Regions from separate parts of the Streptomyces parvus genome, predicted to be linked through region 2. Evidence: riboswitches for the same ligand, from Rfam matches in the RefSeq annotation. Region 2 holds a riboswitch; the other holds the start of a gene.
What was found. A riboswitch is a leader RNA that binds a small molecule or an ion and turns the genes downstream of it on or off. The one in region 2 is predicted to bind glycine.
Positions count from the first base shown of each region.

Region 1 (7,692 bases), 4.3 Mb from region 2:
GATGCGCTTGAGGAAGCGCCAGTACTGGACGTGCACCGGCTCGTCGAGCCCGAGTGCACGGTTGATTCTCGCCACTTCGGCTTCGGTGGCCCGCTCGCCCAGGATCGCTGAGGCGGGTCCGCCGGGCAGTCGGTTCAGCCAGAGGAACAGCAGGACCGACAGGCCGAGCAGGGTGGGAATGAGCTGGAGAAGTCTTCTTACGACGAGTCGCAGCACCCCGCATGCCCCTTTCTCACGTGCGTCGATGCGGGTCCGCCCGGCCACCTGGTTGCTGTGGCCGGGCGGACCCGCTGGTGTGCGATTACTTGAAGGAGACCTCGGCGAAGTTCTCCTGCGTCAGCGGGGAGACCTTCGGCGGGTTGACGTTCTTGGCGAACGCGATGGCCGGCGGCGACGAGGAGATCGGCACGCCCGGGACGTACTCCATGATGGCCTCGTTGGCCTTCTTGTACGCCTCGGTGCGGCCGGCCGGGTCGGTGACCTCGGAAGCGGCGTTCACGGCGTCGAAGACCTTCTGGTCCTTGAAGCCCCACTGCTTGTCCGGTCCGGCGAACCAGGTGCCGATGAAGTTGTAGCCGTCGTTGAAGTCACCGGTCCAGCCGAGCATGTGCAGGGCACAGGAGCCGGCCTCGGTGGCGTCCAGGTAGTCCGGGGCCCACTTCATGGCCTTCGGCTTGATGGTGATGCCGGCCTTCTCCAGGTCGGCCTTCATCAGCTCGAACATGTCCTGCGGGGCAGGCATGTACGGGCGGGTGACCTCGGTCGGGTAGCAGAAGTCGATGCTGAGCTTCTCCTCGCCGGCCTGCTTGAGGAGGTCCTTCGCCTTGGCGGTGTCGAACGGGTAGGTCTTCACCTTGTCCGAGTAGCCGGCAACCGTGTCGGGCATGAACTGGGTCGCGACCTTGCCGCCCTCGGGCAGCTGGGTGTTGACGAGGTTCTCGCGGTCGATGGCGTGGGTGATCGCCTGACGGACCTCGGGCTTCTTCAGCGCCGGGTTCGCCGACTGGCTCATGCCGAGGTAGAAGATGTTGAAGACGTCACGGGTCGGGACCTCGTAACCCTCCTTCTCCAGCGTCGTCACATCGGCCGGCGCGACCAGGTCGTAGCCGTCGATGTCACCCGCCTGGAGCGCCTGGCGGCGGGTCTCCTCGGTGGAGATGGTGCGGAAGACCAGGTTCTTCACCTTGGCCTTGGCGCCCCAGTAGTCGTCGAAGCGCTCCAGGGAGACTTCCTTGTTCCCCTTGTTCCACTTGACGATCTTGTACGGGCCGGTACCGGCGACCGTGCCGGCCTCCTGGCTGTACTTGGGGTACGTGATCGCGTCGCCCTTGGCGGTCGCGTCCTGCTTCTCGTACTCCTTGATGGCCTTCGGGGAGTGGATCGCGAGCGCCTGGAGGGAGAATCCGCCCGGCAGGTTCGCCGAGGGCTCGTTCACCTCGATGACGGCCGTGTTCTCGTCCTTGGCGGTGCAGGACTTGTAGTTGGGCTTGGGCGCCTCGGCGTCCTCGTTCTTCGCGAACCCGCCCATGATGGTCTGCCAGTAGTAGGAGACCGCGCTGGACTGGTACGTGCCCTTCCAGTTGAACCAGTGGTCGTAGTTCGCGCAGACCGCGGCGGCGTTGAACGCCTCGCCGTCGTGGAACTTGACGTTCTGGCGGAGGTTGAACGTCCAGACCTTGCCGGCCTCGTCGCTCGACCACTTCTCGGCGAGACCGCCGACGAGCTTGCTGCCGCCGGGCTCGTGCTCCAGCAGCGCCTCGAAGGCCTGACGGGTGACGCGGAACGTCTCGCCGTCGCTCGCGAGGGCCGGGTCGAGGGAACCGGGGTCACCGGCTCCGGCGAAGACGAAGGTGTCCTTGTCGCCCCCCTTGGCGTCACCCCCGTCCCGATCGCTGGAACAGCCCGTGGCGATCAGACCGACAGCGACCGCTGTCGTGATCGCCCGGACAGCCCGGGACTTGAATATTCGCATGGGTCCACCCCTGGTTCGCCATGTGGTGAGGTTTGATGGCCGCACACTACAGACGGTGCCCACCGCAAGAGAACAGTCCGGATAGCGGTGAGACCTAGTCGAGACCCGGACAGTTAACAAACCGTCCAGTTCCGGGACATCCTCCCGGGGGAAGTTAACAAGCCGGACATCGAGGGGTGTTCGACGGAGGGTGACCGAGGGCGGAGCTCTCCCCCGCGACGGGGGTCTTCGGGTCGGCGAGGCCTGCGGGGGCCTTCGATGGGCCCTTCGAGTCAGCGAGGGAGCGGCGGGTAGCCGTAGCCCGGGGCGGCGGCAGACCGGGGGCCCGCCGGGGCGTGGGCCTCGCGGTCGTAGAACGGGCGGGTGTTGGCGCGCAGCCACATGCCGACCGGGTCGTACTCGTCGGAGAGCGCGACGGTGGAGACCGGCAGCCCCTCGGGGACAGCGCCGACCGACTGCCGCATCATCTCGCGCACCGATTCGACGGCGGCGCGGCCGGTGTCGTAGAGGTCGAGGCCGATCGCGAGATACGGGACGCCGACCGCGGGGTGCACCCAGGCGCGGCGCAGGGAGCGGATCGCGGGGGTGCGGTGGGCGTTCTGGGTGAGCAGGGCGTAGAACTGCGGGAGTTCGATGGCCGGTTCGCTCAGCCGGAGCGGTCCGGCGGGCAGCCGGTCCAGACCGGTCGCGATACGGCGCAGATCGAGCCAGGGGATGCCGACGCCGCCCCCGGGGCCGTGCGGGTTGAGCCAGATGCCCCAGCGGTCGGGGAAGAGGGCGCGGGCGATCTCACGTCCGGTGACCAGCTCGTGGGCCCGGTTCCAGCCACTGGCGGAGAGCTCCTGGGCGGAGGTGACGCAGGGGGCGTACCCCAGGCCGTCGATCTCCATGTTTCCGTACTGGGCGTCCGGCGAGCCGGCCGTGCCGTGCCAGAGCAGCATCCAGATCCGGCCCTCGGCGACAGCGGAGAGCAGTTCCTCGTAGGCGTCGTAACGCCCGGGGGTCACCTGGCGGAGCAGCCGCTCCACCTTTCCGCCCGCCGCGGTGCCTGACGCACTCACCCTGGGTTCCGCCCCTCGTCGATCCGTCGCCTTCACGCCATCGCTCCCGGGCACACGGGAGCCACCACGCCATCAAACCAGCTTATGCGCCCCTTCAGACACCGACTTGACGCCACGGACCCGCAGCGCCCGGTCCTCAGGGCCTCACCGGCCCTCGCGCCGGTGAACCGGTGGCCCTCAGTGGCCCTCGCGGCGGTAGAACGGGCGGACCTTCTCCCGCATCCAGTCGCCCACGAGGTCCTGGGCCACATCGAGCAGGACCAGGTTGACCGGCCACGGCACCTGGACCCGGCCGAGGGCCCGGCCGATGGCGTCCATGGGGGCGCTCTGCCCCGCGCCGTCCCAGGTGGCGAACTCGACGCCGACGAAGAGGACCGGGTCGCCGCCCTCGATGCTGGCCAGCGTCCGGCGGGCGGTGCTCACGACTCCGGTGGCCTCGAACTCCTCGGACACGGCGGTGAGGAAATCGACCGGGTCGTGCTGCCAGTCCGGCTCGAACAGCCGGACCCGGCCGCCGGTGGCGGGCCCGTCCAGGGCGGTGCGGCCCGCCCGGCAGAGCTCGGCGACGGCGGGCGGCGGCAGCGGTATGCCGACGACGCCGCCCGGGTTCACGGCGATCCCGACCTGCGGGGGCAGGCCCCGCGCGAAGTCGCGGGCGGGCGCGACGGTGAAGGACATATGGCTGCCGACGCAGCTGAGGAACTGGGCCTCCGAGCTGAAGACGGGGACGAAGGCCGCGCCCTCGATCTCCATCATCGGCAGGTCGAGGTCCGCGCTCGCGGGGGTGCCGCCGTTCGGCAGGGGCACCCAGAGGGAGCTGCGGCCGAGCACCTCGACGAGGCGGCCGCCCGCGTCCGGGACGCCGAGCGAGGCCGTCAGCACCTCTTCGAGCTCGTTGGCGGGCCACCCCTGCTGGGGGTGGGCCGGTGCGGGTGCCGGAATGTCCACTGGCTCTGTGCCCTCTCTCAACCGCCCGGGCCGCGCCGCGGCGGCCCTCTGCTCCGGCCAGCACCCTAACCTCAGCGGGCGGCGGAAGCTCCGGCGTCCGTGAAGGAGATCCGGCCGAGCGCCCCCGCGGCCTCGCGGTCGAGCAGCACCGCGGAGGTGCAGCCGGCGGGCAGCAGCCCCTGTTCGGTGTCCCGGAGCAGCCGGGCCACCGCGTGCCGGTGGCGGGCGAAGGCGTAGCCGGAGACCCCGCGCCCGCGCTCGCGCTGCCCCTGCCGCGCCACGTCGGGCGTCACGTCGAGCAGGATCAGATGGAAGGTGCGGCCCCGGGCCGCCGCGTGCCGGGCGAGCCAGCGGCGTACCCAGGTCTGGGTGCCGCAGTCGTGCACGACGACGGATTCACCGGACCGCAGGGCCTTCCGCAGGCCGAGGTAGTGCGCGGCCCGGACGAGGGGGCGGTAGAGGGCGTAGGGCACTAACCCGGGCACGGCGGCGGCCCAGCTGTCGCGGGTGTTCTGGGAGTCGACGGCACGCCCCTGCACGGCCCGCCTGATGAGGGTGGACTTGCCGCTGCCGGGGAGCCCCGAGACCACGACGATGTCACCGGCGGTGAGGTCGAGGCTGTACGGGCCGTAGCCGGTGCGCCCGCGCAGGTCACGTACCACCGGCGCACGGGTCTCCAGCAGCTCCCGCACGGGAGCGCCGCGCCGAGCGGGCACCGCGCCGTGCGCGACCCCCGCGGCCGGTACCGACCGCTGCAACGCCATCGCCCATCCCCCTGCTGTCGGGTCTCGCACGTCTGCTCCTGAAGTGTAAAGAAAAGGCAATGCGACACAACCGACCTCCGGCCCGTCGCCCGGATCATGCCCCGATCCGCGGGGCTTCACGTCCCCGGGGACCGGAGGGGAGACCGGGCCCCCACTCCCGCCCGATGCATGCGATGATGACCCCGCCAACTGCATACCGGCCGTTCGAATCCGCGCGGGAGAGTTCCGGCCACAGTGTGAGCCGGGCGCCGAAGGAGCAAGATCCTCCCTTGAATCTCTCAGGCCCCGTACCGCGTGGATGAGGCAGATCTGAAAAGCGAGTCGCCCTGCGGCTCCACCCAAGGTGCAAGCCGAGCCCCCTGAACAGGGGCGCCCTCCGGGGGCATACCCCGTCAGGGGCTATCGGCGAACCTCTCAGGTTCCGATGACAGATGGGGAGGATTTTCCGTCCTGACGTCGTCATGCCCTGGAGCCGTATCCATGAGCACTGCCCCCCGTCTCACCGCCCTCGACGCACTGCACCGCTCGCTCGGCGCCACCATGACCGACTTCGCGGGCTGGGACATGCCCCTGCGGTACGCCAGCGAGCGCGACGAGCACAACGCCGTACGCACCCGGGCGGGCCTCTTCGACCTCTCCCACATGGGCGAGATCACCGTCACCGGGCCCGAGGCCGCCGCCTTCCTGAGCTACGCGCTGGTGGGCAACATCGCCACCGTCGGCAACGGCCGGGCCCGCTACACGATGATCGTCCAGGACGACGGCGGGATCGTCGACGACCTGATCGTCTACCGCCTGGGCGAGACCGAGTACATGGTCGTCGCCAACGCGGGCAACGCCCAGATCGTGCTGGACGCGCTGACCGAGCGCGTCGGCGGCTTCGACGCCGCGGTGCGCGACGACCGGGACGCCTACGCGCTGCTCGCCGTCCAGGGCCCGGAGTCCCCGGCGATCATGAAGGCCGTCACCGACGCCGATCTGGACGGGCTGAAGTACTACGCGGGCCTGCCGGGCACGGTCGCCGGGGTCCCCGCGCTCATCGCCCGTACCGGCTACACCGGCGAGGACGGCTTCGAGCTGTTCGTCGCGCCCGAGCACGCCGAGCAGCTGTGGCAGGCGCTGACCGACGCCGGCGCGCCGCACGGCCTGATCCCGTGCGGGCTCTCCTGCCGGGACACGCTGCGCCTGGAGGCGGGCATGCCGCTGTACGGGCACGAGCTGACGACCGCCCTGACCCCGTTCGACGCGGGTCTGGGCCGGGTCGTGAAGTTCGAGAAGGAGGGCGACTTCATCGGCCGCGAGGCGTTGAAGGCCGCCGCCGAGCGCGCCGAGACCGCTCCGCCGCGCAAGCTGGTCGGCCTGATCGCCGAGGGCCGCCGGGTCCCGCGCGCCGGATTCCCGGTCGTCGCGGACGGCAAGGTGATCGGCGAGGTCACCTCCGGCGCCCCCTCCCCCACCCTGGGCAGGCCGATCGCCATGGCGTACGTGGACGCGGCCTTCGCCGCGCCGGGCACCGCGGGCGTGGGCGTGGACATCCGGGGCACGCACGAGCCGTACGAGGTCGTCGCGCTGCCGTTCTACAAGCGCCAGAAGTGATATCCCGGAGGGAACGGCGCATTCCGGGCCCTCCTCACCGGCACGCAGGCGTCACGGAAGTGACGTACCTCCGTCTCACACCGCAAGACCACCGTTCATCAGCACTCCCCCGCGTACAGGAGAATTCAGGTCATGAGCAACCCCCAGCAGCTGCGGTACAGCAAGGAGCACGAGTGGCTGTCGGCCCTCGAGGACGGCGTGGCCACCATCGGCATCACGGAGTACGCGGCCAACGCGCTCGGTGACGTCGTCTACGCCCAGCTCCCGGAGGTCGGTGACACGGTGACCGCGGGCGAGACCTGCGGCGAGCTGGAGTCGACCAAGTCCGTCAGCGATCTGTACTCGCCGGTGACCGGTGAGGTGACGGCGGCCAACCAGGACGTCGTGGACGACCCCTCGCTGGTGAACTCCGCTCCCTTCGAGGGCGGCTGGCTGTTCAAGGTGCGCGTCGCGGAGGAGCCGGCCGATCTGCTCTCCGCCGACGAGTACACCGCGTTCTCCGGCAACTGAGACCTTAAGGGACCCCCTGATGTCGCTTCTGAACTCCTCCCTCCACGAGCTGGACCCGGACGTCGCCGCCGCCGTCGACGCCGAGCTCCACCGTCAGCAGTCCACCCTCGAAATGATCGCCTCGGAGAACTTCGCTCCGGTCGCCGTCATGGAGGCACAGGGCTCCGTCCTCACCAACAAGTACGCCGAGGGCTACCCCGGCCGCCGCTACTACGGCGGTTGTGAGCACGTCGACGTCGTCGAGCAGATCGCGATCGACCGGATCAAGGCCCTGTTCGGCGCCGAGGCCGCGAACGTGCAGCCGCACTCCGGTGCGCAGGCGAACGCCGCCGCGATGTTCGCGCTGCTGAAGCCGGGCGACACGATCATGGGCCTGAACCTGGCCCACGGCGGTCACCTGACCCACGGCATGAAGATCAACTTCTCCGGCAAGCTCTACAACGTGGTCCCGTACCACGTCGACGAGACCGGTGTCGTGGACATGGAGGAGGTCGAGCGCCTCGCCAAGGAGTCCCAGCCGAAGCTGATCGTGGCCGGCTGGTCCGCCTACCCGCGCCAGCTGGACTTCGCGGCCTTCCGCCGGATCGCGGACGAGGTCGGCGCGTACCTGATGGTCGACATGGCGCACTTCGCGGGCCTGGTGGCGGCCGGGCTGCACCCCAACCCGGTGCCGCACGCCCATGTCGTCACCACCACCACGCACAAGACCCTCGGCGGTCCGCGCGGTGGCGTGATCCTCTCCACCCAGGAGCTCGCCAAGAAGATCAACTCGGCGGTCTTCCCGGGTCAGCAGGGCGGTCCGCTGGAGCACGTGATCGCGGCGAAGGCGGTCTCGTTCAAG
Region 1 covers NZ_CP135079.1:5,025,579-5,033,270, reverse strand. The annotation lists gene RNL97_RS23770 (ABC transporter permease) at 1-216, opposite strand, end outside; gene RNL97_RS23765 (ABC transporter substrate-binding protein) at 302-1,972, opposite strand; gene RNL97_RS23760 (enhanced serine sensitivity protein SseB C-terminal domain-containing protein) at 2,245-3,033, opposite strand; gene RNL97_RS23755 (enhanced serine sensitivity protein SseB) at 3,211-3,981, opposite strand; gene RNL97_RS23750 (AAA family ATPase) at 4,053-4,745, opposite strand; glycine riboswitch at 4,951-5,048, shown strand; gene gcvT (glycine cleavage system aminomethyltransferase GcvT) at 5,226-6,341, shown strand; gene gcvH (glycine cleavage system protein GcvH) at 6,474-6,851, shown strand; gene glyA (serine hydroxymethyltransferase) at 6,871-7,692, shown strand, end outside.
Region 1: another riboswitch for glycine. It lies ahead of gcvT (glycine cleavage system aminomethyltransferase GcvT); the one in region 2 lies ahead of gcvP (aminomethyl-transferring glycine dehydrogenase).

Region 2 (7,692 bases):
AGACCGGGTGGGTCAGGATGTCGTCGGAGCGCAGCAGCGCCTCCGGCAGCGCGTCGGCGACCGTGGCGTCGAGCGCCTCGATGTCGCCCTCGGCGCCGAAGGCGGCCCAGACGGCGGAGATCTGCGCACGGGTGGTGGTCTCGTCGCAGGCGATGGAGACGTGGTCGGCATCGACGAGGCGGAGGTTGACCCCGCGCTCGCGGGCGTCGGCGACGATGCCGGCGGCCTTGCCGGGGGCCCGGACGGTCAGGGTGTCGAAGAACGCGCCGTGCACGACGTCGGCCCCGGCGGTGCGCAGACCGTCGGCGAGGATCACGGCGTAGCGGTGGGTGCGGCGGGCGATCGTCCGCAGCCCGTCGGGGCCGTGGTAGACCGCGTACATCCCGGCCATCACGGCGAGGAGGACCTGAGCGGTGCAGATGTTGCTGGTGGCCTTCTCGCGGCGGATGTGCTGCTCGCGGGTCTGGAGGGCCAGGCGGTAGGCCTTGTTGCCGTCGGCGTCGACGGAGACGCCGACGAGGCGGCCGGGCAGGGAGCGGGCGAACTTCTCGCGGACCGCCATGAAGCCGGCGTGCGGGCCGCCGAAGCCCATCGGGACACCGAAGCGCTGGGTGGTGCCGACCGCGATGTCGGCGCCGAGCGCGCCGGGCGAGGTGAGCAGCGTGAGGGCCAGCAGGTCGGCGGCGACGGTGACGATCGCGCCCAGCTCGTGGGCCTGCTCGATGACGGACTCGATGGCGCGCACGGCACCGGAGGCGCCCGGGTACTGGAGCAGGACGCCGAAGACGCCCCGCTCGGCGATCTCGGCGGGGATGCCCTCGCTCAGGTCGGCGACGACGACCTCGACGCCGGTGGGCTCGGCGCGGGTCTCGATGACCGCGACGGTCTGGGGCAGGGTGTCGGCGTCGACCAGGAAGACGCCCTTCTTCACCTTGCCGACGCGCCGGGCCAGGGCCATCGCCTCGGCGGCCGCGGTGCCCTCGTCGAGCAGGGAGGCGCCGGAGGTGGGCAGCCCGGTCAGCTCGGCGACCATCGTCTGGAAGTTCAGGAGGGCTTCGAGCCGGCCCTGGGAGATCTCCGGCTGGTACGGCGTGTAGGCCGTGTACCACGCGGGGTTCTCCATGACGTTGCGCAGGATGACGGGCGGCGTGAAGGTGCCGTAGTAGCCGAGGCCGATCATCGGGGCCAGCACCTCGTTGCGGTCGGCCAGCGAGCGCAGCTCGGCCAGCACCTCCGCCTCGGTGCGCGCCGAGGGAAGGTTCAGGGCCTCCGCACTCTTGATCACGTCGGGCACCGCGGCGGCGGTCAGCTCGTCGAGCGAGCCGTAGCCGACCTGGGCGAGCATCTTCGCCTGGGCCTCGGCATCGGGCCCTATGTGGCGCTGCTCGAACGGAATGCCCTGCTCCAGCTGGGAGAGCGGAGTGCGACGGGGGGTCATGGTGGAGGCCTCCTGGTCTGTCACGACCTGCGAGGGGCACCACGGCGCGGGTGCCCGGACGGCCTCCCCCTCTGTCATCTCAACCTGAGAGCTTCACCGGCCCGCCCGGGGGCGTGCCGACTTTCACCGTCGGTGAGGGTCGGGTCCACCCGGGCCTGCGCCCGCACGGATCCGCCCTGCTTTCCAGAGTGACCTCGTCCGTGCGGTACGGGGGCCTGAGAGATTCCGGGGAGGAGTTGCTCCTTCGGCGCCTCCGGATTCTCCACCGGAGGACTCTCCCGCACGGGGTCAGCAGCCACTGCCAGCCTACCAGCGGCCATCGAGCCGGAGCTCTCGAGTGGCCGAGACCACGGATCTGCATTTGTCTGGTGCTGGTGGAGCGACAGGGACCGCCGTGAGCAGTCCGCGACCAGTGGGAGGCACCGTGCAGACGGATATCGATCCGCGCCGCCTGATCGGCCGCAAGGCGTTCGATCGCAAGGGCTCCAAGATCGGAACGGTGGATGAGGTCTATCTCGACGACGCGACGGGTGTACCCGAGTGGGCGGCCGTGCGCACCGGCCTGTTCAGCAGGGACGCCTTCGTCCCGCTGGAGCCCAGCGAGTTCGTCGAGGACGCGCTGCGCGTCCCCTTCGACCGGGCGTTGATCAAGGGCGCGCCGGACTTCGGCGTCGGCCGGCACCTGTCGCCCGAGCAGGAGCTGCAGCTCTACCGGCATTACGGGCTGGACTCCCCGCCCTCGGAGGACACGGCGCCCGAGGACCGGGACTTCGGCAGGCTGGCGGGCCAGGAGGAGTAGTCGGGCGTCTCGCGGACGAGCGGCAGCGGGTCGGCGGGCCGCAGCAGCGGGTCGTCGATCCGGAAGGTGAGGACCCGGCCGGGCGCGCTCCACGGTTCCTCGAACCGGACGGTGACCCGGCCGATCCCACTGCCCTGCACCCAGCCGTGCCCGTGCTCCTCGTGGTGCACATCGTGCCCGGCGGGCCAGCGCCGCGCGGCGAGCTGCTCGGCGCTGTCCGCCTCGGGCTCCGGAACGGCTTCCTCCGCGCCGCCCTCCGCGGTCGGCGCGTGGTGTTCCAGGGCCCGCTGCGCGAGCTCCCGGGCCTCGGCGGCCTGGGCGAACAGGTCCTCCTGGGTGTAGTCGGCAAGCCCCGTGACGCCGACCCCCAGGAGCCGTACGCCGCCCGTGGTGTCGACGGACTCCAGCAGCCGCCCCGCCGCCTCACGGACCACGGTGGGGTCGTCCGTGGGGCCTCTGAGCGTCTCGGAGCGGGTCAGCGTGGAGAAGTCGTAGCGGCGCACCTTCAGCACCACCGTGCGGCCCGACCGGTCGGCGGCGCGCAGCCGCTCCACGCACCGCACGGCCAGCCGCTCGACCTCGGCGCGCACCCGCACCCGGTCGTGCAGGTCCACGTCGAAGGTGTCCTCCACCGATACGGACTTGGCGTCCCGCTCGGCGACCACCGGCCGGTCGTCGAGGCCCAGCGCCATCCGGAAGAGCCCGTGGCCGTGGGCCTTGCCGACCAGCCGTACGAGCTCCGCCTCGCCCGCCTCGGCCAGATCGTGGACGGTGGTCATCCCGGCACGTCGGAGATGGTCGCCGGTGGCCGGGCCGACCCCCGGGAGGATGCGTACGGACAGGGGGGCGAGCAGCTCGCGCTCGGTGCCCGGCTCGATGAGGACGAGACCGTCCGGCTTCGCCTGCTCGGAGGCGATCTTGGCGAGCATCTTGGAACCCGCGAGTCCGACGGATCCGCTCAGGCCGGTCACGGCGCGGATGGCCACCCGCAGCCCCTCCCCCGTGGCGCGGGCCGAGGCCGAGTCGTGCGCCGTCCCGCCGGCCTCCAGGTCCACGAAGGCCTCGTCCAGGCTGAGCGGCTCCACCAGCGGAGACAGCCGCCCCAGCAGCTCCATCACCTGGTCGCTCACCGTCCGGTACAGCGAGAAGCGGGGCACCAGGTAAGCCGCGTTGGGGGCGAGCCGCCGGGCCTGGGCGGTGGGCATCGCCGAGTGCACTCCCAGCCGCCGGGCCTCGTACGAGGCGGTGGCGACCACTCCCCGCGGGCCGAGGCCGCCCACCACGACCGCCTTGCCGCGCAGACTCGGCTTGGCCGCCTGCTCCGCCGACGCGTAGAAGGCGTCCATGTCCAGGTGAAGGATGGTGGGCGCGGTTCTCACACCGTCGATGCTGCCCTACGGCACTGACAACGGGGCGGCCCGGCACCCCGTGAGGCACCGGACCGCCCCGTGTCCGTCGTACTGTCGCGTCGCGCCGCGCGCCGGGGGTGCTCAGCCCGCGCGGTTACGCCGCCGGGCCAGCTCGTCCGCGGGGTTGTGGCCGATGAGCGTCTCACCGGTGTCGACCCGCTCGCCGTGCAGCTGCGAGAGCGCCGCGTCCACATCCCGCCAGACGACGCCGACGGCGATCCCGAAGACGCCCTGCCCGCCCTGGAGCAGGCTGACGACCTCGTCGGGCGAGGAGCACTCGTAGACCGTGGCCCCGTCGCTCATCAGCGTCATGCGTTCGAGGTCCTGGAAGCCGCGGTCCCGCAGATGCTGGACCGTGGTGCGGATGTTCTGCAGCGCGACCCCGGTGTCCAGAAAGCGCTTGACGATCTTGAGGAGGACCACGTCCCGGAAACTGTAGAGACGCTGGGTCCCCGACCCGTAGGCCGGGCGCACACTGGGCTCGACCAGTCCCGTACGTGCCCAGTAGTCCAGCTGGCGGTAGGTGATTCCCGCCGCCGCGCACGCCGTCGGTCCGCGATAGCCGATGTCGCCGGCGCCGCTCGCCGCTGCCACGCCGCCCGCTGCCATCGCCGCCGGTTGAACCGGCTGCCTGATGGCGTGGTCGGCTCCACTGCCGTGCTGCGGATACGGCCCACCCGCTGCCGCTCCGTCGCCGCTGCTTCTCACGCCGACCTCCGTCCTTGACCTGCCCACTCGAAGGTAGGCAGTCACTAGGGGTGCGTCAACGATCGCCACACTCGGCACGCCGAGTGATAATCACCCAGAGGGTGGTTTCCCGTGTCTCGTTTCCGGGAACGGCTTGTCGGATGCGCTGACGGCACCCCCTGCGGGACGGTCACTGGCTGTTCGTACCGAAGTCCTCCGGAGAGATCTGGTCGAGGAATTCGCGGAACTTCTCCACCTCGTCCTCCTGCTCGTCGGGGATCGCGATGCCCGCATCGTCCAGCACTCCGTCACTGCCGTAGATCGGCGTGCCGGTCCGCAGGGCGAGCGCTATGGCGTCGGAGGGCCGGGCGCTCACCTCGACTCCGCTGGCGAAGACGAGCTCCGCGTAGAAGACCCCTTCGCGCAGGTCCGTGATGCGGACCTCGGTGAGCTCCTGGCCCACGGCCTCGAGCACATCCTTGAACAGGTCATGGGTCAGCGGCCTGGCGGGAGCCATGCCCTGCTGGGCGAAGGCAATCGCGGTCGCCTCCCCCGGACCGATCCAAATGGGGAGGTACCGGTCGCCTCCCACTTCACGCAGGAGAACGATCGGTTGGTTGGAGGGCATTTCCACCCGGACACCGACAACGTCGAGCTCGTTCACACAGCAACCCTAGGACGTGCTCGCCATGTTTGGGTAGTCGGGCACCGCCGAGGTCAGTGCAGACGGGTGCGCAGAGCGCTCTGCACGAGCGCCGCGTGCAGCCGTACGGACAGCTCGGCGAGCTCGTTCGCGGTGGCCTCGGCATGGGCTCTGGTCTGCGGATTCCGGTGCCGGCGCAGGGGTGCGACCACTTGCTCCACCAGCCCCGCCTCCCGGTCGGCGGAGGCCCGCATGGCCCGAAGATGACGTGGTTCCAGACCGAAACGACCCAGATCCGCCACCAGCTTGGCGACGGTCACCATCTCGGCGTCGTAGCCGCCGTCCGGGGACGGGACGATGAGCCCGTAGGACTCCCACTCGGTCAGCCGCTCCTCGTCGACCTCGGCGGCCGCCAGCAGCTCCGCCCGCCCGATCCGGGCGGCGGTCGCCCCACCGGGGCCGGCCTCCCACACCCCGTCGCTGAGGTCCCGCTGTGCACCGGGCGAGGGCAGAACGGGCTGCTCCCCCCGGGCCAGCGCGTCCAGGTGCTCCCGGATGACCTTCAGCGGCAGGTAGTGATCCCGCTGCATCCGGAGCACCTGCGCCAGGCGCTCCACATCGCGCGGGGCGAACTTCCGGTATCCGGAAGGAGTGCGCTGCGGCTCGACGAGCCCCTCGGCCTCCAGGAACCGGATCTTGGAAATGGTGACTTCGGGAAACTCCTCACGCAGCTGGATGAGCACCGTTCCGATGCTCATCGGTCGCGCTTCCGCGGTGGCGGTGCCGTGTCCGGCACCGCCTGTCGGTGTTCGCAGCATGGGCCTTCCTGGGGGTCCCCCCGGACGGAGTCCAGGGCTGGTCACACGCCTCGCGGGCTCGCATAGAAGACCAGGCGGTACTTTCCGATCTGGACTTCGTCGCCGTTGGACAGCGGGACCGAATCGATGCGCTCACGGTTGACGTAGGTGCCGTTGAGGCTGCCGACATCGCCCACGGTGAAGCTACCTTCCGGGCTCCTGCGGAACTCCACATGACGCCGCGACACGGTCACGTCGTCGAGAAAGATGTCGCTCTGCGGGTGACGGCCGGCCGTGGTCAGATCGCTGTCGAGCAGGAAGCGGCTGCCGGAGTTCGGACCGCGCCGCACGACCAGCAGCGCCGAGCCCGCGGGCAGGGCGTCGACCGCGGCCTGGGCCTCCGGGGAGAGCGAGGGCAGAGCGGTCTGGCCGGTGGCCTCGGCCTCGTACGCCTCGAGTCCGGAGATGGAGATCGTGGACGTCGTCTCCGAGGGGCGCTCGGGAACACCGCCCCGCAGCGGCGCACCGCAGTTGGAGCAGAACTTGCTGGCCTCCGCGTTGCGGTGACCGCACCTTGTACAGACCGGCATCGACGAGCCCTCCGGGGTGAACCCTCCACCCGTACTTGAGGCTGATGGTGCGCCGAAACCTATGCGTCCGGCACCGGCAGGGTCAACAGCCGACACGCCGTCACCCCCCGGGGCTCCGGACACCTCGTCGCGGAAGAGCGGACGCTCCGCCTCCTGCTCCTCGCCCTGGGCGTGGCGCGGAGCGCGGTGGCGGGCAGCACTGTTGCTGTCCTCGCGTGCACTCTTCCCGAACAACTTCGCAAACAACTTCACGGGCGATTCCCCTTGACCGACATAGACCCGCCCGTGGGGCAGGACGAACCCTGATTGAACACACCTGCCGACCCGGACATCTTCACAACGTCCGTATCCACCCGACAGTTTCCACCACGCACCACCAATCCGGTGCGGCGACCCCCCGCAACCGTCCGACCCGGTCGGGCGGCCCCCGCGCTCGCCCCGATCACGGGGAGGACGACCGAGCGTAGTCAGGCCGCTGCGCCGGTCGCAAGGCGTCGACGACGATGTCGTCGGACCGCTCCACGAGCACGGTGGCCTGCTCCTTCTCCAGCGTCTGGACCACACCGCCGGGGATGTTGAGCGCGGGCTCCAGATCCTGCGGCTTGCCGATCACCGTGAACTCGTACGGTGCTTCGATCTTCTTCCCGTCGACCTGGACGTCCCCGGCGTCCCCGGAGAAGTAGGTGTCGGCCACCACCCGCACCCCGTTGACGTCAATCGCCTCGGCCCCCGCCGCCCTCAGCTCCTGAATGGCGTCGAGCAGCATGTCCGGCGCGACCGCACGCGCGGGGTCGGTGATCGTCAGGGTGATGCCGGGGCCCTGTGCCGCGACGGTGCCCGCCAGGATGCCGAGCTGGCGCTCCTTCTCCAGCGTCTGCTTCCGGGCCTCCTCCGCCTGGTCGGAGCTGTTCTCCAGCTCGGTGCGCTGGTCGTCCAGGCGCTGCTTCTCGTCCTCCAGGCGCTGGGTCCGGTCGTCGACCTCGTCGAGGATGCGGACCAGGTCCTCCTGGCGGGCGCCGCGCAGGGCACTGTCGTCGCTGGTGGACCGCACCTGGATGGCGAGCCCCAGACCGAGCCCGAACAGCAGCACGGCGACGATCAGTTGGGCCCGGCTCAGCCGCGGTGGCCACAGGCCCGCCCTGAGGCGCTGCCGACCGGTCACCTCCTTGGCCGGCGGCGGCACGGGGGTGTCCGGGACTGCGGACGCGCCGTCCTCGGGCTGTTCGCTGCGGGGGTTCTCGTCGTTGTTCATCGGCCTCAAGCCCGGAAGACGTGCCGGCGGATCGCGGCGGCGTTGGAGAAGATCCGAATGCCGAGCACGACCACCAC
Region 2 covers NZ_CP135079.1:727,797-735,488, forward strand. The annotation lists gene gcvP (aminomethyl-transferring glycine dehydrogenase) at 1-1,438, opposite strand, end outside; glycine riboswitch at 1,632-1,729, opposite strand; gene RNL97_RS04345 (PRC-barrel domain-containing protein) at 1,863-2,237, shown strand; gene RNL97_RS04350 (DNA polymerase IV) at 2,156-3,616, opposite strand; gene RNL97_RS04355 (MerR family transcriptional regulator) at 3,728-4,354, opposite strand; gene RNL97_RS04360 (bifunctional nuclease family protein) at 4,524-4,997, opposite strand; gene ftsR (transcriptional regulator FtsR) at 5,051-5,794, opposite strand; gene RNL97_RS04370 (FHA domain-containing protein) at 5,836-6,615, opposite strand; gene RNL97_RS04375 (DUF881 domain-containing protein) at 6,806-7,615, opposite strand; gene RNL97_RS04380 (small basic family protein) at 7,621-7,692, opposite strand, start outside.